DNA from 4 places in the Streptomyces sp. NPDC005898 genome. Region 1 is predicted to be linked to each of the others. Evidence: riboswitches for the same ligand, from Rfam matches in the RefSeq annotation. Region 1 holds a riboswitch; each other region holds the start of a gene.
The links. A riboswitch is a leader RNA that binds a small molecule or an ion and turns the genes downstream of it on or off. The one in region 1 is predicted to bind cobalamin.
Positions count from the first base shown of each region.

Region 2: it holds a riboswitch for cobalamin, as region 1 does, so the genes downstream of both, ABZ385_RS05245 (energy-coupling factor ABC transporter permease) here and ABZ385_RS13050 (ABC transporter substrate-binding protein) in region 1, are expected to answer to the same signal.
Region 3: it holds a riboswitch for cobalamin, as region 1 does, so the genes downstream of both, cobN (cobaltochelatase subunit CobN) here and ABZ385_RS13050 (ABC transporter substrate-binding protein) in region 1, are expected to answer to the same signal.
Region 4: it holds a riboswitch for cobalamin, as region 1 does, so the genes downstream of both, ABZ385_RS14925 (ribonucleoside-diphosphate reductase subunit alpha) here and ABZ385_RS13050 (ABC transporter substrate-binding protein) in region 1, are expected to answer to the same signal.

Region 1 covers NZ_JBEXWC010000007.1:252,895-260,181, forward strand. Annotated here, with positions in the region: gene ABZ385_RS13030 (hypothetical protein) at 40-387, shown strand; partial or broken gene ABZ385_RS13035 (PAS domain S-box protein) at 1,178-2,095, shown strand; gene ABZ385_RS13040 (ABC transporter ATP-binding protein) at 2,313-3,080, opposite strand; gene ABZ385_RS13045 (iron chelate uptake ABC transporter family permease subunit) at 3,410-4,438, opposite strand; gene ABZ385_RS13050 (ABC transporter substrate-binding protein) at 4,435-5,430, opposite strand; cobalamin riboswitch at 5,544-5,729, opposite strand; gene ABZ385_RS13055 (VOC family protein) at 5,737-6,261, opposite strand; gene ABZ385_RS13060 (helix-turn-helix domain-containing protein) at 6,267-7,127, opposite strand.
Region 2 covers NZ_JBEXWC010000003.1:7,361-14,647, forward strand. Annotated here, with positions in the region: gene ABZ385_RS05220 (PepSY domain-containing protein) at 1-216, opposite strand, end outside; gene ABZ385_RS05225 (HPP family protein) at 300-848, opposite strand; gene ABZ385_RS05230 (ATP-binding cassette domain-containing protein) at 977-1,801, opposite strand; gene cbiQ (cobalt ECF transporter T component CbiQ) at 1,798-2,547, opposite strand; gene ABZ385_RS05240 (energy-coupling factor ABC transporter substrate-binding protein) at 2,554-2,928, opposite strand; gene ABZ385_RS05245 (energy-coupling factor ABC transporter permease) at 2,928-3,692, opposite strand; cobalamin riboswitch at 3,722-3,906, opposite strand; gene ABZ385_RS05250 (polyprenyl synthetase) at 4,172-4,450, shown strand; gene ABZ385_RS05255 (polyprenyl synthetase family protein) at 4,440-5,495, shown strand; gene ABZ385_RS05260 (oxygenase MpaB family protein) at 5,596-6,756, shown strand; gene ABZ385_RS05265 (STAS domain-containing protein) at 6,776-7,102, opposite strand; gene ABZ385_RS05270 (SpoIIE family protein phosphatase) at 7,104-7,287, opposite strand, start outside.
Region 3 covers NZ_JBEXWC010000006.1:63,682-70,968, reverse strand. Annotated here, with positions in the region: gene ABZ385_RS10780 (cobalt-precorrin-6A reductase) at 1-110, shown strand, start outside; gene cobJ (precorrin-3B C(17)-methyltransferase) at 301-1,761, opposite strand; gene ABZ385_RS10770 (precorrin-8X methylmutase) at 1,830-2,456, opposite strand; gene ABZ385_RS10765 (cobalamin biosynthesis protein CobG) at 2,468-4,135, opposite strand; cobalamin riboswitch at 4,268-4,387, shown strand; gene cobN (cobaltochelatase subunit CobN) at 4,425-7,287, shown strand, end outside.
Region 4 covers NZ_JBEXWC010000009.1:57,481-64,767, reverse strand. Annotated here, with positions in the region: gene mctP (monocarboxylate uptake permease MctP) at 1-1,554, shown strand, start outside; gene ABZ385_RS14930 (GNAT family N-acetyltransferase) at 1,658-2,161, shown strand; cobalamin riboswitch at 2,211-2,347, shown strand; gene ABZ385_RS14925 (ribonucleoside-diphosphate reductase subunit alpha) at 2,480-4,903, shown strand; gene ABZ385_RS14920 (ribonucleotide-diphosphate reductase subunit beta) at 4,903-5,925, shown strand; gene ABZ385_RS14915 (cytochrome P450) at 5,991-7,287, opposite strand, start outside.

The sequences.
Region 1 (7,287 bases):
TGCTGGGGTGATTTTGGGAGAGCGTTTTCTGGGGGGCCCTTGAACATTCTCGTACGCTGCTCGTCCGGCGGTGCCGAGGAGCAGCTTCGGTCGCTCGCCGCCTGGCTCGACTCCGACAGGGTGGTCCGCCGTTCCCTGCGGGCCGAGTTGGGGAACGGCTCCCCCGCGGAGCCCGGTCACCAGGGCAACGGCATCGACATCCTGGCCCTCGTGCTCGGCAGCGGATTCAGCGCCGCCTCCCTGGCCACCTCCATCGCGAGCTGGCGCTCCACCCGCCCCCGGCGTCCCACTCTCACCGTCGAGCGGCCGGACGGCACCGTGGTGCACATCAGTGGTGAGTCGGAGGAGGAAGCCGAGCGTCTGCTCCGCCGCGTCCTGGGGGAATGACGTGGCTGCGCCAGAGTCGGCGAAGCTGCCCGATCCCGACGGCACCCGCGTCGTCCTCGTCGGCGCGAGCGCCTTCTCCGCGCTGGACTCCTTGCCGGCGGTGCGGGGAAACCTCACGATCCTGCGGAACCTGCTCCGGGACAAATGGCAGCTGCCCGCCGATCACTGCACGGTCCTCGCCGATCCGCCGCTTCCACGGGATGTCTCCCGCGCTGTCGGCAAGGCCGCCAGGGAAGCCTCCGACACGCTGCTGATCTACTACGCGGGCCACGGGTTGATCGAACCCAGGACCGGTCGTCTGCACCTCGCCATCGAAAGCAGCGATCCACGTTCCGTGCACGACTCGGCCGTTCCTTACGACTGGATCCGGATGGACGTCGAGGGGAGCCGGGCCCAGCGCCGCATCGTCGTCCTCGACTGCTGCTACAGCGCCCGCGCCTTCGGCGTGCAGTCGAACGCGCCCGCTCTGGAGCTGGACGGCACCTACCTCCTGGCCGCCGCCGCGGAGACTGCGGTCGCGCTCGCGCCACCCGGCGAGCCGGTCACGGCTTTCACCGGTGAATGGGCCTCCATCCTCCAGGAGGGAATCCCGGGCGAGACCCAACTGCTCACCCTGGACGCAATCTTCACGCGGCTGCGCACCCGGCTCGTCACGAGAGAGCGTCCGGAGCCTCAACGCCTGTGCCGCAATCAGCTCGGGCAGGCGCCTTTCATCCGCAACGCCGCCTACACGGCACCGCGCGACACACCCGAGGGTGCGGAGGCCGGCCCCGAGAGCCCCGACTCCCTCCTGGCGGACCAGGCCATCGCCGACCTCTACACCAGCCGCAGCCTGGCGGACACCCTGCAGGCCGCCGCGGACGGCATCGTGACGCATCTCGGGTACGGGCTCGCCGCCGTCAACCTGGTGCGGCCCGACGGTGATCTGGTCGTGGCCGCGCTCGCCGGCGATCCTGGGGCCGAGGCCGTGATGACGGGCCGCGTCGGCTCCCGTGAGTCCTGGGAACGCCGGCTGGCGATGGGCGAGGACTGGGACCTGCTGCGCTTCATCCCCCACACCGAGGGCTGGGTGCTCTTCGACGACGACGTCCCCCAGTGGCGCACGGACGGCCCCTTGCCCCAGCGGGAACAGGAGTGGCATCCGGAGGACCGCCTCTACGCCCCGATGTACACGGCCGGCTTCCGCAACGAACTGATCGGTGTCATCTCGGTCGACCTGCCGCGCAACGGACTGCGGCCCGGCCCCCAGACCCGCGGCCATCTGCGCCGCTACGCCTACCACTGCGGCACCGCCATCGGCAATGCCCGGTTGCGGGCCAACATGCAACGCGCGCTGGTCCGCCTGGAACGCGAACAGCAAGCCCTGCGCGCCAGCGAGGAGTCCTTCCGCCAGGCGTTCGAGTACGCCCCTTCCGGTGTCGCCATCGCCGAACTGGGCGGTGACCGTAACGGCAGGCTGCTCCGGGCGAACGACGCGTTGTGCACCATGCTCGGCCGCCCCGCCTCGGCGATGCGGCGGCACTCCTTGGCCGATCTCGTCCACCCGGAGGACATCGGGACTCTGCTGCGCGTGGCTCCCCAGGGCGGGTACGGAGAAGTCCGGCTGGCCCGGCGTGACGGCACCTACGTACCGGTGAGGCTGCGTACCTCGATCGTGGCCGACGTGTCCGACGGCCCGATCTTCCAGCTGTCCCACATCGACGAGATCCGCCCGGCCCCCAGCCCCGAACCGACGGTTCCGGCACCTGTCGGTGCCGCGCGGACCGAGTCGTTCGGCTCACCGGAGGGCAGGGAGCCGAACGAGCAGGCCACGGGCGAAGACGCGCAGACCGTGCGGTGGGCGCTGCCCTTTCCGACACGCCTCGGGCGCGGCTGGTCGCGCCGCTTCCGCCCGGACGGCGGGACCGGACGGTAGGGCGCCCCCTTCAAGGGCCGGTCGTACGCGCCTGGCCTCGGCCGGGGGCTCGGGTTCGTAGGAAGCGGATCGACGGGGCCGGGGGGCTGCCGTCCTGGGGCGGGTCCCCCGGGGTGACCACCGCGCGTACCCCGTAGACCTCGGCGATCAGTTGCTCCGTGATCACCTCCGCCGGGGTGCCCGCCGCGTACGCCGTGCCCTCCTTCAGGATCAGCACGTGGTCGCAGTACATCGCCGCCAGATTGAGGTCGTGCAGCGCGATCACGCTGGTGAGGGGGAGTTCCGCGATCAGTGCGAGCAGTTCCAGCTGGTGCTGGACGTCCAGGTGGTTGGTCGGTTCGTCCAGGAGGAGTTCGCGGGGTTCCTGGGCCAGGGCGCGGGCGATCTGCACGCGCTGGCGTTCGCCGCCGGACAGCGTGTGCCAGGACTGGGCCGCCCGCTCGGTGAGGCCCGTGTGCTCCAGCGCCTCCCGCACCGCCCGCTCGTCCTCGGGCGTGGGGGCCGACCACGCGCGGCGGTGCGGGACGCGACCCAGGCGTACGACATCTCGTACCGTCAACTCGACCTGCGTGGACGCGTGTTGCTCGACCACGGCGATGCGGCGCGCCACCGCCCGGCGGGGCGTGTCGGCGAGCGGACGGCCGTCCAGGGTGACCACCCCGGCGGCGGGCGCGAGGACTCCCGCGAGGAGGCGCAGCAGCGTGGACTTGCCGGAGCCGTTGGGGCCGAGGAGGCCCACGGTGGCGCCGGGCGGCGGGGCGAGGCTGACGCCGTCCACCACGAGTCGGCCGCCGGCCTCGCGGGCGACACGGTCCGCGCGCAGGCCGCGCCCGGTCCCGACCGGCCCTTCCCGACCCCCGGTCCCAGCCGGCCCTTCCCGACCCCCGGTCCCAGCCGGCCCTTCCCGGCCCCCGATCCCGGCCAGCCCTTCCCGGCCCCCGGTCCCGGCCGGCCCTTCCCGACCCCCGGTCCCGGCCGGCCCTTCCCGACCCCCGGTCCCGGCCGGCCCTTCCCGACCCCCGGTCCCGACCGGCCCTTCCCGGCCCCCGGGTCCGCGCACCGTGTCGGGCGTCGTCTCGGGCCTCACCTCGTCCGACCTCTCGGGCCTCACGTCGTCGCTCCCCGCGTCCGGTACAGCACCAGCACGAACGCCGGTACGCCGATCAGTGACGTCACCACACCCACCGGGACCTCCTGGGGGTCCAGGGCCGTGCGGGCCAGCGTGTCCACCCAGATCAGGAAGAGCGCCCCGGCCAGTGCCGTGACCGGCAGCAGGCGGGCGTGGCCGGCGCCGGCGAACGCGCGGGCCGCGTGCGGCAGGACCAGGCCCACGAAGCCGATGGCGCCCGCCGAGCTGACCAGCGCGGCGGTCAGCAGCGCCGTCACGCAGAGCAGCACGAGCCGGGTGCGCGCCACGTGCACGCCCAGCGTCGCCGCCGCCTCCTGGCCGAACGCGAAGGCGTCGAGCGTACGGGCGTGGCCGAGGCAGACGACCAGCGCCACGGCGAGGACGGCGCCGCACAGCCACACGTCCGTCCAGCCCGCCCCGCTGAGCGAGCCCAGCAGCCAGAACAGCACGCCCCTGGTGGTCTCCGCGTCGCCCGCCGTGAGGACGACGAACGACGTCAGGGCGGAGAAGAGCTGCAGCGCGGCCACGCCGGACAGCACCACCCGGTCCGTCGTCCCGCCCAGCGTGTGGCTCAGGAGCAGGACGAGCGCGAAGGACAGGAGCGCGCCCGCGAAGGCCCCCGCCGAGATGGACACCGCTCCCCCGCCCACCCCGAGGACGACGACCGCGACGGCCCCCGTGGACGCCCCGGACGACACCCCGAGCACGAAGGGGTCCGCGAGGGGGTTGCGGAGCAGGGACTGCATGACCGCCCCGCACACCGCGAGGCCCGCGCCGCAGACGGCGGCGAGCAGGGTGCGGGGCATCCGCAGGTTCCAGACGATGCCGTCCCTGAGGGGGGTGAGGCGCGACTCGCCCCAGCCGAGGTGCGCGGCGAGCACCGACCACACGTCGGGCACGGAGATGTCGGCGGGGCCGATGGTGACGGCGAGCGCCACGGACAGCGCGAGCGCCGCGCACGCGGCCAGCCACAGCAGCCCCTGCCGGGCGGGTGCGGCCACGCTCATGTGGTGAGCCCGAACTTCCGCAGCCCGGCCGCCACTTGCTCGATGCCGTCGACGGTGCGGATCGTGGGGTTCATGGCCTGGCCGCTGAGCCGGACGTACCGTTTCTTCCTGACGGCGGTCAGGTTCTTGGTCGCCGGGTTGGTCTCCAGGAACCTGATCTTCGCCTCGGCGCTCTCGGCCGACTGCGACCTGCGGGTGAGGTCGCCGAGGACGAGGACGTCGGGGTCGCGGTCGGCGACGGTCTCCCAGTTGATCTGGGGCCACTCCTCGCGGGTGTCGTGGAAGGCGTTCTTCGCGCCGAGTTCGCGGGTGATGATGCCGGGCGCGCCGCAGCAGCCCGCCATGTACGGGGCGTCGGAGTTGGCGAACCAGTACAGGATCGTCGCGTCGGACGCCTCGACGTCCTTCGTGGCCTTCGTGACGCGGCCCTTCAGGTCGGCGATCAGCCGCTCGCCGCGCTGGCGCACGCCGAACACCTTCGCCAGGTCGCGGATCTCGCCGTAGACGGTGTCCATGGTGAGGGTCCGCACGCGTTTGCCGTCGCCGCCGCCGTCGTTGTCCTTGCCCGCGCAGTCGGTGGGCGAGACGTAGACGGGCACGCCGAGGTCGGTGAACTTCGCGCGGTCGGCGACGCCGCCCTTGCCGACGGTGTAGAGGAAGGAGGCGCTGACGAAGTCCGGTTCCTTGGCGAGGACCTTCTCCAGGGAGGGGTAGCGGTCGGCGAGCCGCTCCACCTTCGCGTTGTCCTTCGCCAGGTTCTTCGCGACCGGGTCGGTCCAGGTGCCGGTGCCGGCCATGCGGTCGGCGAGCCCGAGGGAGAGCAGGATCTCCGTGGAGCCCTGGTCGAGCGAGACGGCGCGCTGGGGCGGGGCCGTGACCCGCACGTCCTTGCCGCATGAGGCGACGGTGACGGGGTAGCCGTCGGCGCCCTTGCCCGCGGGCTCCGGCGCCGAGCCGCCGCCGCAGGCGCTGAGCGCGAGCGTGCCGGCCATGAGGAGTGCGGCACGGCGCAGGACGGATGTACGGGCTTTCGAGGACACGCGATCCCTTGAGTGTCACGGCTCATACGCGGAGCCTGGTCTGCGTCACGACCTTCGCCGCCCGGTGTGCGGGCGAAGGCGCCAGCAGGTCTTCGGACTCGGGATCAACCGGGCGGGGCGCCTTCCCGGGCGTCGTGAGACGCCCAGTGGCCGTGGCCCCGCCCGTCCCCCTCACCGCTGCGCGTCAGTTCCGGATTCGCACCGGATTCCCTGGCCCAGGTGTGGGTTTGACTGGCTTGCGCAAGTTATCACGCGTGCTCACGGGGTCGGTCCGGGCCTCGGCTCGCCCCGGTAGGAGCCGAAGGACCAGTGGTTTCCCTCCGGGTCCGCGACGGCGAACTCTCGGCCGCCGTACGGTTTGTCCTCGATCTCGGCGATGACCCGCACGCCCGCCTCGGTGAGCCGGCGGTACAGGTCCTCCACCCGGTCGGTGACGACGTAGGCGCTCGCGGTGCCGGGTGTGCCGCAGGTGCCCTCGGTGGCGGGGTCGTGGGAGCCGAGCATGACGCCGCCGCCCTCGGGCCAGTCGAGCTGGGCGTGCACGACGCGGCCGCCGTCCTCGTGGACGGCCGTGCGCAGGAAGCCGACGGTGCCGACGAGGAAGTCGATCAGCGCGGGGGCGTCCTCGGCCTGGAGGCCCGGCCAGATGGTGGGGGCGGGCGCGCCGGGCGCGGGCGCGCCGGGGGTGGGTGCGCTGGAGGCGGGCGCGCCGGGGGTGGGCGCGCTGGAGGCGGGTGCGTTGGAGGCGGGGGACGGTGCGGGGTTCGGTGTGGTGTTGGTCATGTCCCTCACTCTTCGCCCTCGCCGTGCGCCTCGGCTTGGATGTTCCGGCACTCTTCGGCGAGCCAGCCGGTGGGGCTCGTCCCCGTGTACCGGCGGAAGTCGCGTACGAGGTGGGAGTGGTCGCAGTAGCCGGTGTCGGCCGCGACCCGGGCGAGGTTCGGCGGGCCGCCCGCCGCGACGGCGCGGACCACGGCGTCCTTCGCGTGCTGGAAGCGCATCAGGCGGGCGGCCTGCTTGGGGCTCAGCCCGGTCTCGGCGCGAAAGAGCGCGGTCAGGCGGCGTTCGCTGAGCGCGACGTGCCGGGACAGGGCGCCCAGCGTGTCCGCGCCGCGGTGCCGGGCCAGCCGGGCCCAGGCCTCGGCGACCTCGGGACGTACGGTCCCGGCGGTACGGTCCGTGGCCGCGCGCCGGCGCAGGTAGGCGGAGAGGGCGGCGAAGCGGTCCTCCCAGCGGTCCAGCTCGCACAGCCGCTCGCGGAGGTCGCCGGCGCGCTCGCCGAACACGTCGGTGCCGGCGACGACGGACTGTCCGGTCAGCGCTCCGGCGGGCAGGCCGAGGAGGGCGCGGGCCGCCAGCGGGTGCACGGCGAGCTGGATGCCCGCCTCGTGCTCGGGCTGGACGACGTACACGGGGCTCTGGTGCAGGCCGCCCACGACGATGTCGGTGCGGGTGGCGTCCGGGCCGGTCGCCCGGTCGGGGGTGTCGCCGCCGGCGATGGCGCCGTCCAGCGAGAAGATCACCGTCAGGTGGGGCGAGGGCAGGCCCCGGTGCAGGGCGGGGCGCTGTCCCGCGGTGCGGTAGCCGACCGCGGAGACGACCATGCCGTCGAGCCGGGGGACGGCCCTGACGAACTCACGGGAGCCCATGCGGCCAGTATGGGCGATGCGACCGCTCCCCGCGGCGGCCCCAGCCGCCCGCGGCGGCCCCCGCCGTCCCCGCTGGCCCAACGCCGTCACCGCCGGCGCCCGCCCTCCCCCGGGTCCGGCGTCCCTCTCCCCTACCCGCCTCCGCCTCCCCCCATGCCGC
Region 2 (7,287 bases), on a different contig from region 1:
CTGGTCCTCGGTCAGGGGGGAGCCGCTCCCCGAGACGGAGGAGGTGACGGCGGCTGCCCGCGCGGTGGCCGCGTCGCTCTTCGTGTCGTTTCCGTCGTCGTCGCCGCACCCGGTGAGCAGGGCCGCCGCCGCGGCCGCCGCGCACACCAGTCCGGCGCCGCGCACGACCGGCAGACGCCGATGCCTCTGACGGGAGTCTCTGTCTGTGGTGATCATGGAGGCACGTTAAGCGACATAGAGCGCAGATGCTCGCAAAAGGGGCGCCAGGCGAGGGATGTGCACCGGCAGAGGGACCGGGTCTACCACCAATAGGCGGGGTAGCGGGGGCTGCCGGGGCGTACCCGTGAGGCGGCCCAGCCGGTCGCGACGAGCAGGACGGCCGACCCCAGGAGCAGCGGTACGAAGGTCCAGGGCGCCGGCGCGTGCAGGACGATCACCACGGCGGTCGCACACGCGGGCGAGTGCGGGGTGCGGGCCACCGTCATCACGGCCAGGCCGATCCCGGCCGCTACCGCCGCCGCCCACGGCGAACCGCCCGCCAGGCCGAGCACCCCGTATCCGACACCGGCGCACAGCAGGTGGCCGACGACCACGCTGCGCGGCTGGGCCAGCGGCAGTCCGGGCGCACCGTGGATGATCGCGGCCGACGCCGCGAGCGGGGGTATCAGCACGGGCTCGTGGAGGAGCGAGCCCACGGCGACCAGGGCCAGCAGGACGGCGGTGACGGCGCCGGCGCTGTGGGCGGCGGTGCGCGGCGGCGGCGGGGCCGGGGCGCGGCCCGCGAGGCGGTCGAGGACGCGGGGCCGGGCAGGCGAAAGCGGCGCCTCTATGGCTTCATCGATGCTCAAGGAAGTGATCTTTTTCGGGGCTCGGCCGTCAGGGGAGCCCCGCGCGGCAGGTGAGGACAAGGGCACTCGCCGGCAATTCTATCCGGCGCCCTTTCGTCGCCGCAGGTCAGGGGTGCCGTCGGCCGCTCTCAGGTCAGGGCCGCGAGCTCCTCTGGAGTGCGCGGGCCCTCCCCCGCTCCGGCCGGGAGCCCGTGCGCCCGCAGCAGCTCCGCGACGGCGATGCCCCACGGCAGGCGCAGCCCGGCCTGGGCCAGCAGGTCCCGGCGGGCCAGCATCTCCGCCACCGGGCCGGTGCGTACCCCCGAGGGCGTCAGCAGTGCCGCGTCGTCCGCCCAGCGCAGGGCCAGGTCCACGTCGTGGGTGGCCATGACCACGGTGGTCCCGGTGTCCCGCAGGCCCTGGAGGGTGGCGAGCAGGCGCTCCTGGCCGTCGGGGTCCAGGCCCGCCGTCGGTTCGTCGAGGATCAGCAGGCGGGGGCGCATCGCCACGGCGCCCGCGATCGCGGTCCGTTTGCGCTGGCCGTAGGAGAGGAGATGGGTGGGGCGGTCGGCCAGGGCGCTGATGTCCAGGGCCGCGAGCGCCTCGGCGACGCGTGCGCGGACCTCGGTGTCGGGCAGGCCGAGGTTCAGCGGCCCGAAGGACACGTCCTGTTCGACCGAGGCGGCGAACAGCTGGTCGTCCGGGTCCTGGACGACCAGCTGAACGGTGGTCCGCAACCGCGTCAGGCCCTTGCGGTCGTACGTGACCGGGGTGCCGTCGGCCGTCAGGTGACCGGTGTCCGGTCGCAGGCCGCCGCTCAGCAGCCGCATGAGGGTCGTCTTGCCGCTGCCGTTGCGCCCGAGCAGCACGAGTGCCCTGCCCTCGGTGACGTCGAAGTCCAGGTCGCTGAGGACGGCCGGCCCGTCCTCGTACGCGTAGGAGGCGCCGCGCAGCACCAGCAGGGGCTCGCTCATCCAAGAAGCCTTTCCATGACGAAGGTGAGGGCGGTCAGGGCCGCCAGGAGTGCCACGCCCGCTCCCACGAACCGCCGCGAGACGCGGGCCTCGGGCACCAGCACCCGCAAGGTGCCGTCGTAGCCGCGTCCGGCGAGTCCGCCGTGCAGCCGGCTCGCCCGGTCGAAGGCCCGCACGAAAGACGTGGCGCCCAGACCCGCGAGGGAGCGCCAGGTGGCGGCCCGTGTGGTGTGGCCGAGGCGTGCCGCCTGCGCCTGGCGGATGCGGGTCATGGCATCCAGGAGCAGGAAGCTCATCCGGTAGGTCACCAGGGCGACGTCCACGACGGGCGCCGGGATGCCCGCCTTGACCAGGCGGGGCAGCAGATCCGACATGGGGGTGGTGAAGGCGAACAGGAGCACGCCGAGCGAGGCCGCCGAGGTGCGCAGGAGCAGGCCCCCCGCCCGCGCGGGACCCGACTCCGCGAGGGTGACGAAGCCGTCCGGGCCGCCGAGCTGGACGAGCAGGGTCAGCGCTCCGGTGACGCAGAAGCCGAGCGGCACGCGGTAGGCGCGCCACAGTTTGCGCGGCGGCACACCCGCCGGGCCGAGCAGCAGGACGAGCGCGGTGGCCGCGACCAGGGCGGCGCCCGGCCAGGGCGGCAGGGAGATCGCGAGGAGGGTGAGGCCGAGCCCGAGCACGGCCTTGTCCACGGGGTGGCGGCGGCGCCAGCGACTGCTGTGCGCCGCCACGTCGATGGGCAGCACTGCCGGTCAGAGCTGCCCGGGCCCGGGCTCGGCGGCCTCGTCCCCCGGGGGCTGCCCGGCGCGCGCCTCCTGCGCCTGCCGGCGTTCGGCGCCCTGCCTGCGGCCCTTGCGCAGACCGAAGTAGTACGCGAGGACACCGGCGCCGAGGGCCGCCTGGAGGGCGAAGAGCGCGGATTCGATCTCGCCGGAGGGCGGCTCGTACAGGGGCGAGAACCACGGTTTGTAGTCCGGCTCGATCTCGGTGATCGCCGTCTCTGCCTGGGCGTCGGCACCGGTGAACGGTTCCTTTTTGTGGTCGCCGAGCCCGAGCGCCAGGGGCAGCACCGCGAGCGCCGCCACGACCACGAGCAGCAGGATGTTGATCTTCGTGTTCCGGCTCATCAGGCGCTGGCCTCCCTGTGCGTCTCCTGCGTCTCCTGCGTCTGCTGCTTCGCGGGGGTCTCCCCCATCGCGGAGGTCTCGTGCGGCATGGTGGGCCGCTTGCCCTGCGGCAGCACGCCGAGCCGCGCGAGTTCGCCCCGGCTGGACTGCACGAGCAGCCGCATGACCAGGACGGTGAGCAGGCCTTCGCTGACGGCGAGGGGGATCTGCGTGACGGCGAAGATCCCGCCGAACTTGCCCAGCGCGCCGAGGAAGCCGCTGCCGGGGTCCGGGAACGCCAGGGCCAGCTGGACGCTGGTGACGCAGTACGTGGACAGGTCGGCGACGAAGGCCCCGCAGAACACGGCGGCCATCAGCGGTACGTCGAACCGCCTGAGCAGCCGGTAGACGGCGTATCCGGCCCACGGCCCGACGATCGCCATGGAGAACACGTTGGCGCCCAGGGTGGTGAGCCCGCCGTGGGCGAGCAGCAGGGCCTGGAACAGCAGCGTGATGGTGCCGAGCACCGCCATGATCGGCGGCCGGAACAGGATCGCGCCCAGTCCGGTGCCCGTCGGATGCGAGCAACTGCCCGTCACGGACGGGATCTTCAGGGCGGAGAGAACAAAGGTGAAGGCCCCGGCGGCTCCCAGGAGCAGGGTGCTCTCGGGGTGTTCCTTGACCTCACGGGTCAGACGACGGACTCCGTGGACGACGAACGGCGCGGACGCTACGCCCCAGGCGATCGCGTGCGCCGGCGGGAGGAAACCCTCGGCTATGTGCATGGCTCAGCAGACCCTCTCCAGCACCTCGTGGATGGACAACGTGCCTTGGCCGGTCTCCTGGCTGACGGGTCGTACCGACCGGACTCCGCCTTCCCGGGCACGTGTGTGCCCAGTGGCTGCCGCGAGGGCTGGAGCCGGACTTCCCGATCACAGTGGCGAGGGCCGCACCGGCATCACACCGGATTTCCCGTTCACCAAGGCGTGGTGACATTAGTGCGCGACGGAGGGGCCTGACAACTTGCCCGGGCGATTCCGATCGTGGTCAGACGTACCCGGCACCCTGCGGGAACGGCCCCACGAGGGCTCCCGGTTCGCTCCAGCAACGCCCGTGCGGCGGGTCGGCAACACGAAGCGCGGCGTTCACTCGATCGTGAGTTCCGGCCGGGCCGCGCCCGGCGTGTGGTCATCCTGTGAGCGGCGACACGAGACGGCCGCCGGGCGGATGTGCCCCGGCGGAATGTGCTTCAGGGGGACATGTCATGACGCGGGAAGCGAGCCGCATCGTCGGCCTCGGTGAACGGGCGGTGCTGCTGGCGGCGGGGCTGGCCGACCTCGGGGTCAGCACGCTGGGCACGGCGGTGGGGACGGTACGAGGGCTGCTGCACCGCTCGGACGCGGCGGACCTGGCGGCGGACGCCGAGCACGATCTGCTGGCGCGCGGGCGCCTGGTGCGGGACCGGTACGCGGCGGTGCCTCCGGCCCACCTGGAGATCCTGGCCCGGCGCGCGCTGGCCCGGCGGGCCGCCGATGGCCTCTGACCTGTGGGAACCCGCACGGTTCAAGGACCGTGTCGACGCGGTGCTGCGTGCGTTCGTCGGCCAGGAGGCCGAACGCTTCGCGGACGTCGATCCGCTTCTCCATCCGGTGGCCGAGCAGCTGGAGGCGGCCGTCGCGGACGGCAAGCGGCTGCGGGCGGCCTTCTGCTACTGGGGCTGGCGCGGGGTGGGCCAGCCCGACAGTGACGCGCTGGTGCGGGCTGCGGCCTCGATGGAGCTGGTGCACGCCGCCGCGGTCGTGCACGACGACCTCATCGACGACAGCCCGTTGCGGCACGGCCGCCCCACCGCCCAGGTGGCCCTGCGGGACTGTGTGCCCGACCGTCCCCGCGCGTCGGCCGACGGCAGGTCGCTGGCGATGCTGGTGGGCGATCTGCTGATGGGGCTGGCCGGGCAGCTGTTCGCCGCCAGCGGTCTGCCCGCCGCCTATCTGGCCAGGGCCCGCCCCCTGTGGTCGGCGCTGGCCCGGGAGCTGATCGCGGGCGAGTGCCTGGAGATCCTGCGCACCGGAGCCGACCCCGACACCACGGCCTCGCTGAAGGTGATCCGGTACAAGACCGCCAAGTACACCGTCGAGCAGCCCCTGTTGATCGGCGGGGCGCTGGCGGGTGCGGCCGGCCGGCTGCGTGCGGGCTATACCGCGTACGGCCTGCCGTTGGGCGAGGCGTTCCAGTTGCGCGACGACCTGCTCGGCCTGTTCGGCGACCCCGAGCACACCGGCAAGGCCAACGCCGACGACGTGCGCGGGCACCGGCCGACGGCCCTGCTGGCCGAGACCTGGCGCTTGGCCGGACCCGGTCAACGGGAGCAGCTGCGCGCCCTGCTGGGCCGGCCCGATTCGGACGCGGCGGATCTGGACACCGTACGCGAGGTGATGTGCGCGCTCGGGGCGCCCGACCGCGTCGAGGACATGATCTCCGTCCGGGTCGAGGAGGCCCTGGACGCCCTGCACGAGGCGGACCTGCCGACACCCGCCGCCAAGGCCTTGACCGACCTGGCGCACGCGGCGGCGGCCCGCCTGTCCTGAACCACGCGCGAGACGGCACCCACCGGCCGCGGTGGCCACCCGGTCCTCGGCCCCTCCCCCGAGGCCGTGGCCGTCACCTTGGAAGACGAGGAGCCCTGTCATGCTGTACACGGAGGCGTCGATGAACGCCTTGCGCGACCCCGGGGACGAACTGGCCGACGCCACCGTCGCCACGCTCTTCGAGCGCGGGGAGGTCGGCAAGTTCAACACGTTGATGCGGTACGTCTCCACCGCCGGGGCTCCCCTGCCGGACGGGCTGCCGCACGTCGCCAGGGAGTATCTGGCGGCCACCAGCCATCCCCCGTCGTGGGTGGACTGGGGCGAGATGGAGAAGGCCCGGTTGTTCTTCATCGACAACAACGTGCACATCTCCACGGCCCTGTCCTTCGCCTCCATGCCCGCCTGCTACGTCGTGCCGGTCGTGGCGAAGCTGCTGTCGACGACCCACGGACTGGCGTACCCCTCCAGGCGGATGGCGGAGACGGGCCAGTTCACCGTCTACCTGATGCGGCCCGACGCCTTCGAGGCGGGCAGCCGCTTCATCCCGGCCGCGCAGAAGGTCCGTCTGCTGCACGCCTCCATCCGGCATCACCTCAAGCGGGAGAACCGCTGGGACACCGAGGCGTTCGGGACGCCGATCTGCCAGGAGGACATGATCGGCGGGCAGATGTTCTTCTCGCTGCTCGTGCTGGACAGCCTGCACCGGCTGAACATCCATATGTCGACAGAGGGCGCCGAGGCGTACTACTACGCGTGGCGTGTGGTCGGGGCGATGCTCGGCATCGACCAGGACGCGGTCCCGAAGACGCTCGACGAGGCCCGCCAATTCCTCGACCTGTACATGATCCGTCACATGGGGCCCTCCGCGGAAGGCGTCCATCTGACCCGGCAGCTCATCGACCTGTACGAGGAGGTCGTGCCCGGCACCCTCTTCGACCCGATCGTCTCCGCCCTCATCCGCCATCTCGTCGGGGACACCTGCGCCGACTGGCTGGGCGTGCCGAGCACCGCGTGGGACACCGTGGTGAAGGCCGTGCCCCACCTGCTCGGGGTGCTGGAGACGATCGAGGACCGCTCGCCGCTGGGCGCCTGGGCGCTGGATCGCCTCGGCAGCCTCACCGCGGCCCTGGAGCTGTCCTCGCTCACCCGCGGGCGTGTCATGCACTACGCCATTCCGGAGGATCTCAGGAAGGAGTACGGCGTCTCCGCCACCGTGCCCCGTGCCGGCCGGTGGACCCCGCCGCCGTCCACGGTCTCCTGATCGGGCCCGGGGACGCGGCTCAGCCGGTGGTGCCGGAGCGGATGGCGAAGACCTGGTCCAGTCCGGCCACGGCGAGGATGCGCAGGGTGTTGGCCGGGACGTCGAGCAGCGTCAGTTCGGCGCCCGCCGCGTGGGCCCGCTGCCGGGCGGCGAGCAGGGCGGTGATGCCGCTGGAGTCGCAGAAGTCCAGGCCGGACAGGTCGATGACCAGGCTCTGGCCACTGCTCAGGACCAGGGTGTGGAGCTGCTCGCGCAGGTCCGCGGACTGCTCGTAGTCGAGCGCGCCGCTCACGTGCAGCACAGGACCGGATTCGGCGTCCTGGCGAGTGATGTTCAGTGGGCTCATCTCACTGCTTCGGTGTCGGACGGGCACTCGGGCGGGCGGGGACGCCGAGCGCGAGCAGGGCGGTGTCGTCGTCCAGACCCTGGCCGAAGCCCTCCAGCAGCTTGCTCAGGGAGGTGATCACCGCGTCGGCCGAGGTGGAGAGGGCGTCGTCGAAGAAGGCGCGCAGGGCGTCGTCGCCGAACATG
Region 3 (7,287 bases), on a different contig from region 1:
TGGTGGTCCGGCGTCCCGTCGCGCCCGCCTCGGCCGAGGTGGTCGCCACGCCTCGGGAGGCGGTGGCCTGGCTCCTCCTCCAGCGGGAACGCGCCTCGGGCCGTCGTTGACCCGCCGGCCGGCGGGGGCTGGCCGCGCAGTTCCCCGCGCCCCTTAAGGGGCGCCCACCTCGAAACCCCCCGCGGGCGCGTCGTGGCTGAGCGCGCCGTTCCCCGCGCCCCTTGAGGGGCGCCCACCTCGGTCCTTGGACAGCTGCGCGGGGAACTTCGTGGGCGGCTCTCAGCCGGCCGTAGGGGCTTCTCAGTCCCCCTCCGGGTACCTCCTCGGGGTCCAGACGATCTCGTCGGCCGCGCCTCGCCGGGTCCACCGTGTCTGCGAGGAGCCGATGATCAGCAGCGTCCGCATGTCCACCTCGGTCGGATCGAGGTCCCCGAGGCGCACCACCCGTACCGACTCCTCCGGGCCTCCGACGTCCCGGCCGAGGACGACCGGCGTATCGGGCGTCCGGTGTTCCAGGAGCAGTTCCCGCGCCTTGCCCACCTGCCAGGTGCGGCTGCGCGAGCCGGGGTTGTAGAGGGCGAGGACCAGATCCGCGGCGGCCGCGGCGGCCAGGCGTTCCGCGATGACCTCCCACGGCTTGAGCCGGTCGGAGAGGGAGATCGTGGCGTAGTCGTGGCCGAGGGGAGCGCCCGCGCGCGCGGCGGCGGCGTTCGCGGCGGTCACCCCCGGCAGCACCCGCACCGCGATGTCCTCGTACGCGTCCTGCGAGGCGGCCTCCAGGACGGCCGTGGCCATCGCGAAGACGCCGGGGTCGCCGCCCGAGACGACGGCGACGCGCCGCCCGCGCCGCGCCAGCTCCAGGGCGAACTCGGCGCGTTCGGACTCCACCCGGTTGTCGGAGCCGTGCCGCTGCTGCCCGGGGCGGCGCGGCACGCGGTCGATGTACGTGGTGTAGCCGACGAGGTCGTCGGCGGCGGCGAGCGCGCCGCGCGTCTCGGGGGTGAGCCAGAGGGGACCCGCGGGGCCGGTGCCGACCACGACGACCTCCCCGCGGCGGTCCGCGACGGGCTCCGGCCCGGGGCCGCCCGTGAGCGGCGCCACCCGGCTCGGCAGCACCGCCACCGAGAAGTAGGGCACGGACTCGGGGTCCACGTCGGCGAGGCGGCCGGTGCGCTCGCCGTCCATGGTGGCGCGCTCGACGTAGCGGGCCTCGTCGAGGCGGCCGGCCCGCTCCAGGGCGCCGCGCACCCTGCCGAACGTGCGGCCGAGCTTCATGACGACCGCCGAGTCCGTCGACGCGAGGCGGGCGGCCAGCTCCTCCTCGGGGAGGGTGCCGGGCAGGATCGTCAGGACCTCCTCGGCCTCCACGAGGGGTTCGCCGAGGCGGGCGGCGGCGGCGCTGACCGACGTCACACCGGGGATGACCTCGGTGTCGTAGCGGTGCGCGAGCCGCTTGTGCATGTGCTGGTAGGAGCCGTAGAAGAGCGGGTCGCCCTCGGCGAGGACGGCGACGGTGCGCCCGGCGTCCAGGTGCGCGGCGAGGCGCGCGGCGGCCTCTTCGTAGAAGTCGTCCAGGGCACCGCGGTAGCCGCCGGGGTGGTCGGTGGTCTCCGTGGTGACGGGGTAGACCAGCGGCTCCTCGATGTGGTCGGCGCGCAGGTGCTTCTCGGCGATCCGGCGGGCGATGGAGCGGCCGTGCCGGGCCGAGTGGTAGGCGATCACGTCGGCGGCGGCGATGACCTCGACGGCGCGCACCGTCATCAGGGAGGGGTCGCCGGGGCCGAGGCCGACGCCGTACAGCTTGCCCTTGGGGGTCCGGGTCTCGGTGTTCACTCCGCCTCGCTCGCAATCGCGTTGATCGCGGCGGCGGCCATCGCGCTGCCGCCCCGGCGGCCGCGTACGACCAGGTACTCCAGCCCGAGGCGATTGGCGGCGAGGGCGTCCTTGGACTCGGCGGCGCCGACGAAGCCGACCGGTATGCCGAGGACCGCGGCCGGGCGCGGGGCGCCCGCCTCGATCATCTCCAGGAGGCGGAAGAGCGCGGTGGGCGCGTTGCCGATGGCGACGACGGAGCCTTCGAGGCGGTCGCGCCACAGCTCCATGGCGGCCGCGCTGCGGGTGGTGGAGAGCTGCGCCGCGAGGTCGGGGACCGCGGGGTCGGTGAGGGTGCAGATCACGTCGTTGTCGGCGGGCAGCCGCTTGCGCGTGACGCCGCTCGCGACCATGTTCGCGTCGCACAGGATCGGCGCGCCCTCGCGCAGCGCCTTGCGGGCGTCGGCCACCACCCGCGGGCTGAAGGCGAGGTCGCGGACGAGGTCGACCATCCCGCAGGCGTGGATCATCCGCACCGCGACCTGGCTGACGTCGGCGGGCAGACCGGCGAGGTCCGCTTCCGCGCGGATGGTGGCAAAGGACTCGCGGTAGATCGCCGCGCCGTCCTTCTCGTAGTCGAACACTGTGCTCTCGCTCATCTCGTGGCCGTTGTGGTGGTGGTTGCGGATGTCGTACGTGCTGTCGTGACCGTCTCGGTCAATGTCCTGCCGCTCACGGGTGCCGTCGTGCCGGCGGTGCGCACGCTCACCTCGTAGCGCCCCTCTCCGGTGGCGAGTACGTCCACCCAGTCGCCGCGCGGATGTCCGCACCGGCGCTCGCAGCCGGACCAGTGGACGGGCAGGCCCCCGGCGCCGGGGACGGCGTCCGCGCGGACGTCGGCGAGGGACTTGGCGCAGCCGGGGCGTCCGGTGCAGGCGCCGACGCCGAGCCAGGGCGAGCGGGGGTCGGTGAGGAAACCGGCGTCGGCCAGCGCGCGCAGCCGCTCGCGCGCGGCGGCCTCGTCCGCGAAGCCCGGGACGACGAAGCCGCGCCACGGGGTGACCCGGATCTCCCCACCGGGCGCGGGGAGCAGGACCCGCCACTGCGCGGCGCTCACCCGGCCCAGCCGGGCACTCACCACGACCGCGTACCCCAGGCCGGCGTCACCGATGACGCCGGGGACGGGCGGGGCGGCGGCCGCCGGGGCGCTGTGCGCGGGGGTTGGGTCGGGCGGCGCGGAGATCGGCTCCGCCGGTCCGGGGGCCGGGTCGGTCGGCGCGAGGGGCGGGTTGGTCGGCGCGGGGGCCGGATCGGAGATCGGCGTGGCCGGCTCGGAAGCCTGCTCGGCCGGCCCGGAGACCGGCACCGTCGGCCCAGAGACAGGGGCAGGCACGGGCACAGGCACAGGGACGGACGGTGCGGACGCCCCAGGCGCCACAGACGCCGCAGACGGCGCGGACGCCCCAAGCGCCACAGACGCCACAGACGCCACAGAAGCCGCAGGCGCCGCAGAAGCCGGCCCGGCCGGCCCGGTCGGCGTTCGGGCGACGGAGGCGCACCCGCTCGGCGAGGCGTCCGGCGTCACGGGCTCTGTCGTGAGGCCCGCCGCCGCCAACGCCTCCGCCAGGTTCACGCCCCGCCCGGCCGGCAGTTCCGTCACCCGCCACGCGCCGTTGCCCGCCTCGCGGGCCGCGGCGAGGAAGGCACCGGCCGCGGCGAGGGCGGCGCGCGGCGCGTCGGGGCCCGGGAGCCGCCGGACGCCGGCCCCGACCCGTATCTGCGCCGTACCGCCCGATTCTGCGATCAAGGTCACATCGCCGCCCAGTCCGGCGACGTCCCCGCGCCCGTCGTCGAGGACGAAGAGGAAGCGGCCGGAAAGCGCTGTCGTCCAGTCCTGCCCGCACAGGAGCCGGTCCAGCTCGCGGGCCCACAACTGCACGTCGGCGTGGCCGAGTCGGTCCAGTCCCGCCGACGGGGAGGCCACGATGTTCCGGACGCGCTCGTGGCGTTCGGAGGGCAGCAGGCCGGCGTCCGCGAGGAGCGCGGAGAGTTCGCCGCCGCAGCTCTCGCCGAGGCCGCGCAGCTCGATGTTGCCGCGCGAGGTGACGCTGAGGTTCCCGTCCGCGAGACGCTCAGCCGCGTCGGCCAGCGCCAGCGCCTGACACACCGTCAAGAGCCCTGCGGGCACCCGGAGTCGGGCCAGCGCGCCGTCGTCGGCGCGGTGCAGACGCAGGGCCCCGGGGCAGGCGTCGCCCCGGTCGCGTATCCGGTCACGTATGGGGGATTCGCCCTGGTTCATGGAAGGTGCTCGGCTGGGCGGCATGGCGGCGAGCATACCCACGCCGATCCGGCCGGTCGCCTCCCGAGACGGGCCGTCCCGGCAGGCGGCCGCCCCACCGGCGGCGGGCAGGACTTACTATGCAGGCGGCGGCCCGCCAGGTCCGCCGACGCCAGCGACGGCGTGGGTCCACCAGGACCCGAGGGAGGAAGGCCGGTGCGAATCCGGCGCGGTCCCGCCACTGTGAGCCCCACCGAGGTGGGGCGAGCCAGGAACTCCTGCCGTCCATACGACCACCCGGGGCGCGGACACCCCGAGGAAGGCCTGCGCCCGCATGCTTCTGCTGCTGTCGACCTCCGACACCGACCTGCTCAGCGCCCGTGCGGCGGGGGGTCCGGTCGACTACCGGTTCGCCAACCCCTCCCGCCTGGACCTCGCCGAGCTGCCCTCGCTCCTGGAGGGCGCCGACCTCGTCGTCGTACGCCTCCTCGGCGGTGTCCGCGCCTGGCAGGACGGGCTGGACCAGCTCATCGCCAGCGGCCTGCCGGTGGTCGTGCTCACCGGCGAACAGGCACCCGACGCCCAACTCATGGCCTCCTCGACGGTGCCCGTCGGCATCGCGGCCGAGGCCCACGCCTACCTCGCGCACGGCGGCCCGGCGAACCTGGAGCAGCTGGCCCGCTTCCTCTCCGACACCGTGCTGCTCACCGGCCACGGCTTCGACCCGCCGGCGCCCGCGCCGTCCTGGGGCCCGCTGGAGCGCGCCGCCCGCGACATCGAGGGCCCCACGGTCGCGGTGCTGTACTACCGCGCCCACCACATGAGCGGCAACACCGCGTTCATCAACGACCTGTGCGGCGCCATCGAGGACGCCGGCGCCCGCCCGATGCCGCTGTACGTGGCCTCGCTGCGCGCCCCCGAGCCCGAGCTGATCGACGCGCTGCGCCCCGCCGACGCCATCGTCACGACGGTCCTCGCCGCCGGTGGCACCAAGCCCGCCGAGGCCTCCGCGGGCGGTGACGACGAGTCGTGGGACGCGGGCGCGCTGACCGGGCTCGACGTGCCGATCCTCCAGGCCCTGTGCCTGACCGGGTCGCGTTCGGCCTGGGAGGAGAACGACGAGGGCGTCTCTCCGCTCGACGCCGCGAGCCAGATCGCGGTGCCGGAGTTCGACGGGCGCCTCATCACCGTGCCGTTCTCGTTCAAGGAGATCGACGAGGACGGGCTCCCCGCCTATGTCGCCGACGCCGAGCGGGCGACCCGGGTCGCCGGGATCGCCGTGCGCCACGCGCGCCTGAGGCACATCCCGGCCGCCGACAAGCGCCTCGCGCTGGTGCTCTCCGCGTACCCGACCAAGCACTCGCGGATCGGCAACGCGGTCGGCCTGGACACCCCCGCCTCCGCGGTCGCGCTGCTGCGCAGGCTGCGCGCCGAGGGCTACGACTTCGGCCCCGAGGCCGACATCCCCGGCCTCGTCTCGGGCGACGGCGACGAGCTGATCCGCGCGCTGATCGACGCGGGCGGCCACGACCAGGAGTGGCTCACCGAGGAGCAGCTGGCCGCCAACCCCGTCCGTATCCCGGCCGCCGCCTACAAGCGCTGGTACGCGACGCTGCCGCAGGAGCTGCGGGACTCCGTCGAGCAGCACTGGGGGCCGCCGCCCGGCGAGATGTTCCTGGACCGCTCGCGGGTGGGCGAGGGCGGCGACCCGGAGGGCGACATCGTGCTGGCCGCCCTGCGGCGCGGCAATCTGCTCATCCTCATCCAGCCGCCGCGCGGCTTCGGCGAGAACCCCATCGCGATCTACCACGACCCCGATCTGCCGCCCTCGCACCACTACTTGGCGGCCTACCGCTGGATCGCGGCCCCCGCGGCCGACGGCGGCTTCGGCGCCGACGCGATGGTCCACCTCGGCAAGCACGGCAATCTGGAGTGGCTGCCCGGCAAGAACGCGGGCCTCTCGGCGGCCTGCGGCCCCGACGCCGCGCTCGGCGACCTGCCGCTGATCTACCCGTTCCTGGTCAACGACCCGGGCGAGGGCACGCAGGCCAAGCGCCGCGTGCACGCCACGCTCATCGACCACCTCGTGCCGCCGATGGCCCGCGCCGACTCCTACGGCGACATCGCGCGCCTGGAGCAGCTCCTGGACGAGTACGCGCAGATCAGCTCCATGGACCCGGCGAAGCTGCCGGCGATCCGCGCGCAGATCTGGACGCTCATCCAGGCCGCGAAGCTCGACCACGACCTGGGCCTGGAGGACCGCCCGGACGACGACGGCTTCGACGACTTCCTGCTGCATGTCGACGGCTGGCTCTGCGAGATCAAGGACATGCAGATCCGCGACGGTCTGCACGTCCTCGGCACCGCCCCGGCGGGCGCCGACCGCGTCAACCTCGTCCTCGCCGTCCTGCGCGCCCGCCAGATCTGGGGCGGCACCTCCGCCCTGCCCGGCCTGCGCGAGGCGCTCGGCCTGGACGAGTCCGCGGCGACGCGCGTGAGCGCCGACGAGGCCGAGGAGAAGGCCCGTGCGCTGGTCCAGGCGATGGACGACGCCGACTGGGACCCCGCGGCCGTGGCCTCGGTGGCCGCGGGCCAGGGCGAGCAGGTCGCCGCCATCCTGGAGTTCGCGGCCCGCGAGGTCGTGCCCCGCCTGGAGGGCACCACGGCCGAACTGGACAACGCGGTACGCGCGTTGGAGGGCCGCTTCGTCCCCGCCGGGCCCAGCGGCTCCCCGCTGCGCGGCCTGGTCAACGTCCTGCCGACGGGCCGCAACTTCTACTCCGTCGACCCCAAGGCCGTGCCCTCCCGCCTCGCGTGGGAGACCGGCGAGGCCCTCGCCGACTCGCTCATCGAGCGGTACAAGAACGACAACGGCGACTACCCCACCTCCGTCGGCCTGTCCCTGTGGGGCACGAGCGCGATGCGCACGGCGGGCGACGACGTCGCCGAGGCGATGGCGCTGCTCGGCGTCCGCCCCGTCTGGGACGACGCCTCGCGCCGCGTCACCGGCCTGGAGGCCATCCCGTACGAGGACCTCGGCCGCCCGCGCATCGACGTGACGCTGCGCATCTCGGGCTTCTTCCGCGACGCGTTCCCGCACACGATCGGCCTGCTCGACGACGCGGTGCGCCTCGCGGCCTCGCTGGACGAGCCCGCCGAGCACAACTACGTACGCGCCCACGCCCAGGCCGACCTGG
Region 4 (7,287 bases), on a different contig from region 1:
TTCCTCGCCGCCCGCTGGCGCAGGGCCGAGAACCAGAGCCTCGACGAATGGGGCCTCGGCGGCCGGTCGTTCGGCACCTGGGTGACGTGGTTCCTGCTCGGCGGCGACCTCTACACCGCGTACACCTTCGTCGCCGTCCCCGCGGCGATCTACGCGGCGGGCGCGGCCGGCTTCTTCGCGGTGCCGTACACGATCCTCGTCTATCCGCTGATCTTCACCTTCCTGCCGCGCCTGTGGTCGGTCTCGCACAAGCACGGCTACGTGACGACCTCCGACTTCGTGCGCGGACGGTTCGGCTCCAAGGGGCTCTCGCTGGCCGTCGCGGTCACCGGCATCCTCGCCACGATGCCCTACATCGCGCTCCAACTGGTCGGCATCCAGGCCGTCCTGGACGTCATGGGCGTCGGCGGCGGGCCGGACACCAACTGGTTCGTCAAGGACCTGCCGCTGCTGATCGCCTTCGCGGTGCTCGCCGCGTACACCTACTCCTCGGGGCTGCGCGCACCCGCGCTGATCGCGTTCGTGAAGGACGGTCTGATCTACCTCGTCATCGTCGTCGCGATCATCTACATCCCGATCAAGCTCGGCGGCTTCGACGACATCTTCGCCAAGGCCGGTGACGCCTTCGCGCAGACCAACCCGGCGACCGGCAAGCCGCGCGGCGCGCTCGCGCCCGCCGAGGCCGGCCAGTGGACGTACGCGACGCTCGCGCTCGGCTCGGCCCTCGCGCTGTTCATGTACCCGCACTCGATCACCGCGACGCTCTCCTCCAAGAGCCGCGACGTGATCCGGCGCAACACCACCATCCTGCCGCTGTACTCGCTGATGCTCGGCCTGCTCGCCCTGCTCGGCTTCATGGCGATCGCGGCCGGGATCAAGGTGGACAACGGCCAGCTGGCGATCCCCCAGCTCTTCGAGACCATGTTCCCCGACTGGTTCACGGGCGTGGCCTTCGCGGCCATCGGCATCGGCGCGCTGGTCCCCGCGGCCATCATGTCGATCGCGGCCGCGAACCTCTTCACCCGCAACATCTACAAGGACTTCCTCAAGCCCGACGCGACGCCCGAGCAGGAGACCAAGGTCTCCAAGCTGGTCTCGCTGCTGGTGAAGGTGGGCGCGCTGGTCTTCGTCCTCACCATGGACAAGACGGTCGCGATCAACTTCCAGCTCCTGGGCGGCATCTGGATCCTCCAGACCATGCCCGCGCTGGTCGGCGGCCTGTTCACCCGCTGGTTCCACCGCTGGGCGCTGCTCGCGGGCTGGGCGGTCGGCATGGTCTACGGCACGCTGGCCGCGTACGGAGTCGCCTCGCCGACGCAGAAGCACTTCGGCGGTTCGTCCGACTCGATCCCGGGCATCGGCGAGATCGGCTACATCGGCCTCACCGCGTTCGTCCTGAACGTGGTCGTGACGGTGGTCCTCACCTTCGCCATGCGGGCGCTGAAGGCCCCCGACGGCATCGACGAGACCTCCCCCGAGGACTACACCGCGGACGCGGGCGACCCCGGCGTCGTCGAGGAGCTGCCGCCGGCGACCGCGGGCGCCGCGCACTGAGCACGACCCCGTGACACAGGGCCGCCGTGACCGACGACCCGTGACGAAGGGCCGCCGGAAAATCGGCGGCCCTTCGCCGTGCCCGTGTTGCACACTGCGCCGCATGGACATCACCGCCCTCACGATCAGACCCGCGCACCCCGACGAGTACGAGGCGCTCGGCGCCCTCACCGCACAGGCCTATCTCGCCGACGGCCACCTGGACTTCGGGGCGGACGACCCCTACCTCGCGGTGCTGCGCGACGTGGCGGCGCGCGCGGCCGCGGCCGAGGTCCTGGTGGCCGCGGCGGACGGCAAGGCGCTCGGCTGCGTCACCTACGTGCCGTCCGGCGGCCCGATGGCCGACATCGCCCGCACCGGCGAGGCCGAGATCCGCATGCTGGCCGTCTCCCCCGAGGCCCGTGGCAGGGGCGTCGGCGAGACGCTCGTACGGGAGTGCGTGCGGCGCTCCCGGGACGCGGGCCGCACCGGGCTCGTCCTGTCCACCCAGACGTCGATGCGCACCGCCCACCGGCTGTACGAGCGCCTGGGCTTCCGGCGCACGCCCGAGCGCGACTGGAGGCCCATCGAGACGGTGCCGCTGCTGGCGTACATGCTGACGCTGTAGGCACCGCACCCCGCGAGCCGACACAAGATGTGGGCCCGCCTCCAGGGCCCGGCACAAGATGTATGCTCGTGCTCGCTGTCGCCGCAGGGGAATCCGGTGCAAGTCCGGAACTGTCCCGCAACGGTGCATGTGTACGCATTCGGCGTACGCGGAGTCCGAGGACCTGCCGGCAGCGCACCCGTACCGTCCGGTCCGGGTGCCGACCGTCCGGGCCTCGTGGAGTGGGCCGGTGGACGCGGTACGCCGCCCTGCCCGGGTGCGCCCGTGTGCGCCCATCCCTCCCCCCTGGCCCAGAGCCGAGCGAGGGAGTGCCCCCACGTGACCATCGCGCCTGCCGAACCCGCGTCAGCGCCGTCGACGCCTTCGACGCCTTCGGTGCCGACCCTTCAGGACGCCGAAGGAACCGACGGGCCGGGGACCGCGCTGCTGCGCACCCTGACCGACCTCACCGCCGACCTGCCCGACGCCGACCCCGGCCGGGTGGCCGCCGCCGCGCTGCGCGGCCGCTCGGCGCGGGCCGACGAGGCCGAGCTGCGGGAGCTGGCCACCGAGGCGGCCGCGGGGCTCATCTCCGAGGACCCGGCGTACTCCAAGCTGGCGGCCCGGCTCCTGTCGATCGGCATCCGCGAGGAGGCGGCGACGCAGGGCGTGCGCTCCTTCACCGACTCCGTCGCGGTCGGCCACCGCGAGGGCCTGATCGCCGACCGCACGGCGTCCTTCGTGACGGCGCACGCGGCCCGGCTCGACGCTTTGGTGGAGGGCGCGCTCGCCGACGGCGCCGACTTCCGCTTCGAGTACTTCGGCCTGCGCACCCTGCACAGCCGCTATCTGCTGCGCCACCCGATCACCCGGCAGGTCATCGAGACCCCGCAGCACTTCATGCTGCGCGTGGCGAGCGGCCTGGCGGAGGACGGCAGCGAGCGGGCGCTGGACGAGGTCGCCGCGCTGTACCGCCTGATGAGCCGCCTGGACTATCTGCCGTCCTCGCCGACGCTCTTCAACTCCGGCACCCGCCACCCGCAGATGTCCTCCTGCTACCTCCTCGACTCCCCGCTGGACGAGCTGGACTCCATCTACGACCGCTACCACCAGGTCGCGCGGCTCTCCAAGCACGCGGGCGGCATCGGACTCTCGTACTCCCGCATCCGTTCCCGGGGTTCGCTGATCCGCGGCACGAACGGGCACTCCAACGGCATCGTGCCGTTCCTGAAGACCCTGGACGCCTCGGTCGCCGCCGTGAACCAGGGCGGCCGGCGCAAGGGGGCCGCCGCGGTCTACCTGGAGACGTGGCACTCCGACATCGAGGAGTTCCTGGAGCTGCGCGACAACACCGGTGAGGACGCGCGCCGCACGCACAACCTCAACCTCGCGCACTGGATCCCGGACGAGTTCATGCGCCGGGTCGCCGCCGACCAGGACTGGTCGCTGTTCTCCCCGGCCGACGTGCCCGAGCTGGTCGACCTGTGGGGCGAGGAGTTCGACGCCGCCTACCGCGAGGCCGAGGCCGCCGGGCTCGCGAAGAAGACCATCCCGGCCCGCGATCTGTACGGCCGCATGATGCGCACCCTCGCGCAGACCGGCAACGGCTGGATGACGTTCAAGGACGCCGCCAACCGCACCGCCAACCAGACGGCGGAGCCCGGCCACACCGTGCACTCCTCCAACCTCTGCACGGAGATCCTGGAGGTCACGGACGACGGCGAGACGGCCGTGTGCAACCTCGGCTCGGTGAACCTCGGCGCCTTCGTGGACGCGGCGAGCGGCGACATCGACTGGGAGCGCCTCGACGAGACCGTCCGCACCGCCGTCACCTTCCTCGACCGCGTCGTGGACATCAACTTCTACCCGACCGAGCAGGCGGGGCGCTCCAACGCCAAGTGGCGCCCGGTGGGTCTCGGCGCGATGGGCCTCCAGGACGTCTTCTTCCGGCTGAAACTGCCCTTCGACTCCCCCGAGGCGCGTGCCCTCTCCACCCGCATCGCCGAGCGGATCATGCTCGCCGCGTACGAGGCCTCCGCCGACCTCGCCGTCCGCAACGGCCCGCTCCCCGCCTGGGAGAAGACCCGCACCGCGCGGGGCGTGCTGCACCCGGACCACTACGGCGTCGAGCTGACCTGGCCGGAGCGGTGGGCGGCGCTGCGGGAACGTATCGCCGAGACCGGCATGCGCAACTCGCTGCTGCTGGCCATCGCGCCGACCGCCACCATCGCCTCCATCGCGGGCGTGTACGAGTGCATCGAGCCGCAGGTCTCCAACCTCTTCAAGCGCGAGACGCTCAGCGGGGAGTTCCTCCAGGTCAACGCCTACCTCGTGCAGGAGCTGAAGCGGCTCGGCGTGTGGGACGCGCAGACCCGCGAGGCGCTGCGCGAGGCCAACGGCTCGGTGCAGGGCTTCGGCTGGATCCCCGAGGACGTCCGCGCGCTGTACCGCACCGCGTGGGAGATCCCGCAGCGCGGTCTGATCGACATGGCCGCCGCGCGCACCCCGTTCCTCGACCAGGCGCAGTCGCTCAACCTCTTCCTGGAGACGCCGACCATCGGCAAGCTCTCCTCGATGTACGCCTACGCCTGGCAGCGGGGTCTGAAGACCACGTACTACCTGCGCTCGCGCCCCGCCACCCGCATCGCCCGCGCGGCCGGCTCCGGCGCCGCCACCACCGCCCCCGTCCCCGCGCAGGTCACGGCCGAGGAGGCCGTCGCCTGCTCCCTGGAAAACCCCGAGTCCTGCGAGGCCTGCCAGTAATGAGCACCACGACGAACAGCGAGAAGAACCTCCTCGACCCGGGCTTCGAGCTGACCCTGCGCCCCATGCGCTACCCGGACTTCTACGAGCGCTACCGGGACGCGATCAAGAACACCTGGACGGTGGAGGAGGTCGACCTGCACTCGGACGTCGCCGACCTGGCGAAGATGACGCCCGAGGAGCAGCACCTGATCGGCCGCCTCGTCGCGTTCTTCGCGACCGGCGACTCGATCGTCTCCAACAACCTCGTGCTGACGCTCTACAAGCACATCAACTCCCCCGAGGCGCGGCTGTACCTGAGCCGTCAGCTGTTCGAGGAGGCCGTGCACGTCCAGTTCTATCTGACGCTGCTCGACACGTACCTGCCCGATCCGCAGGACCGGGCGGCCGCGTTCGACGCGGTCGAGGAGATCCCCTCGATCCGCGAGAAGGCGCAGTTCTGCTTCAAGTGGATGGACTCGGTCGAGAAGCTGGACCGGCTGGAGACGCAGGCCGACCGCCGCCGCTTCCTGCTCAACCTCATCTGCTTCGCCGCGTGCATCGAGGGCCTGTTCTTCTACGGTGCCTTCGCCTACGTCTACTGGTTCCGCAGCCGCGGTCTGCTGCACGGCCTGGCGACCGGCACGAACTGGGTGTTCCGCGACGAGACGATGCACATGAGCTTCGCCTTCGACGTGGTGGACACGGTGCGCAAGGAGGAGCCCGAGCTGTTCGACGACGCGCTCCGGACGCAGGTCACGGACATGCTGAAGGAGGCCGTCGAGGCGGAGCTGCAGTTCGCCCGCGATCTGTGCGGCGAGGGTCTGCCGGGCATGAACACCGACTCGATGCGCGCCTACCTGGAGTGCGTCGCCGACCAGCGCCTCCAGCGCCTCGGCTTCGCGCCGGTCTACGGCTCGCAGAACCCGTTCTCCTTCATGGAGCTGCAAGGCGTGCAGGAGCTGACCAACTTCTTCGAGCGGCGCCCGTCGGCGTACCAGGTCGCGGTCGAGGGTTCGGTCTCCTTCGACGACGAGTTCTAGGGGCGGCTGCCACGCACGTGTGGGCCCGCCCCGTCACGGGGGGCGGGGCGGGCCCACACGGTGGCTCAGCGCGGCTCGGCGCGCAGGACGAGCCGCTTGGGGTGCAGGGTGATGCCGACCCGCGTGCCCGTGTCGGTCTCCGCGACCGGCGCCAGGTGCCACCTCGGCACCACCGTGCCCAGGATCAGGGCCAGTTCGGCCAGGCTGAAGTGGTCCCCGGGGCACTTCCGGTTGCCGACACTGAACGGCATCATCGCGAACTCCGGTACGTCCTGTGCGCGTTCGGGGAGCCAGCGGTCCGGGTCGAACTCCAGGTGCCGCTCGAAGGAACGCGGGTCGCGCTGCATCGCGTACACGCTGTAGACGATGTCCGCGCCGGCGGGAATGCGATAGCCGCCCAGCTCGGCCTCGGTCACGGACCGGCGCGTGAATATCCAGGCGGCCGGGCGTATGCGCATCGCCTCGGTGATGACATTGCGCAGGTGCGGCAGGGATCCCAGATCGGCGAATGTGATCGCGCGATCCCCCGCCACGGAATTTACTTCTTCAACCAACCGCCTTTCCTGCTCCGGGTGTTCGGCGAGCAGATGGAACGTCCACGCCAGTGTGGACGCGACATTCTCCGCTCCGGCGACGACGAGGGAAACCACGTGATCGTGGATCTCCTGATCGGTCAGCGGCTCCCCCGAATCGTCCCTGGCCCGCAGCAATTCCGCGAGCAGGTCCTGCGGGCCGCCGGGGCCGGCCGTGCGGCGCTCCCGGACGATCTCGTCGACCAGCGCGTGCAGATCGGCCAGCGCGTTCTCGAAGCGCCGGTTGGCGGGTGTCGGCACGCGGTAGAGCGGCCCGACGGAGAGCACCATCCGGCGGTAGAGGCCCTGGAAGACGGTGTGCAGCGAGTCGGCGATGCGGTCCGCCTTCTCGCCGATCGAGTCGACCTCCAGGAGCGAGCGCGAGACGATGCGCACGGCCGTGCGGAACATCTCCGCGCTCACGTCGACCGTGGCGCCCGGCCGCCAGCGGGCCGCCGTGGCGCGCGCCTCCTCCTCCATCACCTTGGCGTAGTCGGCGATCCGCTCGGGCCGGAACGCGGGCTGCATCATCCGGCGCTGGCGCCGGTGCAGCTTGCCGTTGCTGGTCGCCACGCCCTTGCCGAGGAGCACTTCGAGGGTGTCCCACAGCGGTCCGCCGACGATGAACTCGGGGCGCTTGAGCATCGCGCCGACGAGTTCTGGGTCGCACACCGCGTAGGCGGTCCTCGGCCCCAGCCGGATCCGTACGAGGTCTCCATGGTCCCGCAGCGCGGACAGGAAGCCGAGCGGGTCGCGCACCAGGTGCCAGGCGTGGCCGAGTACGGGGACG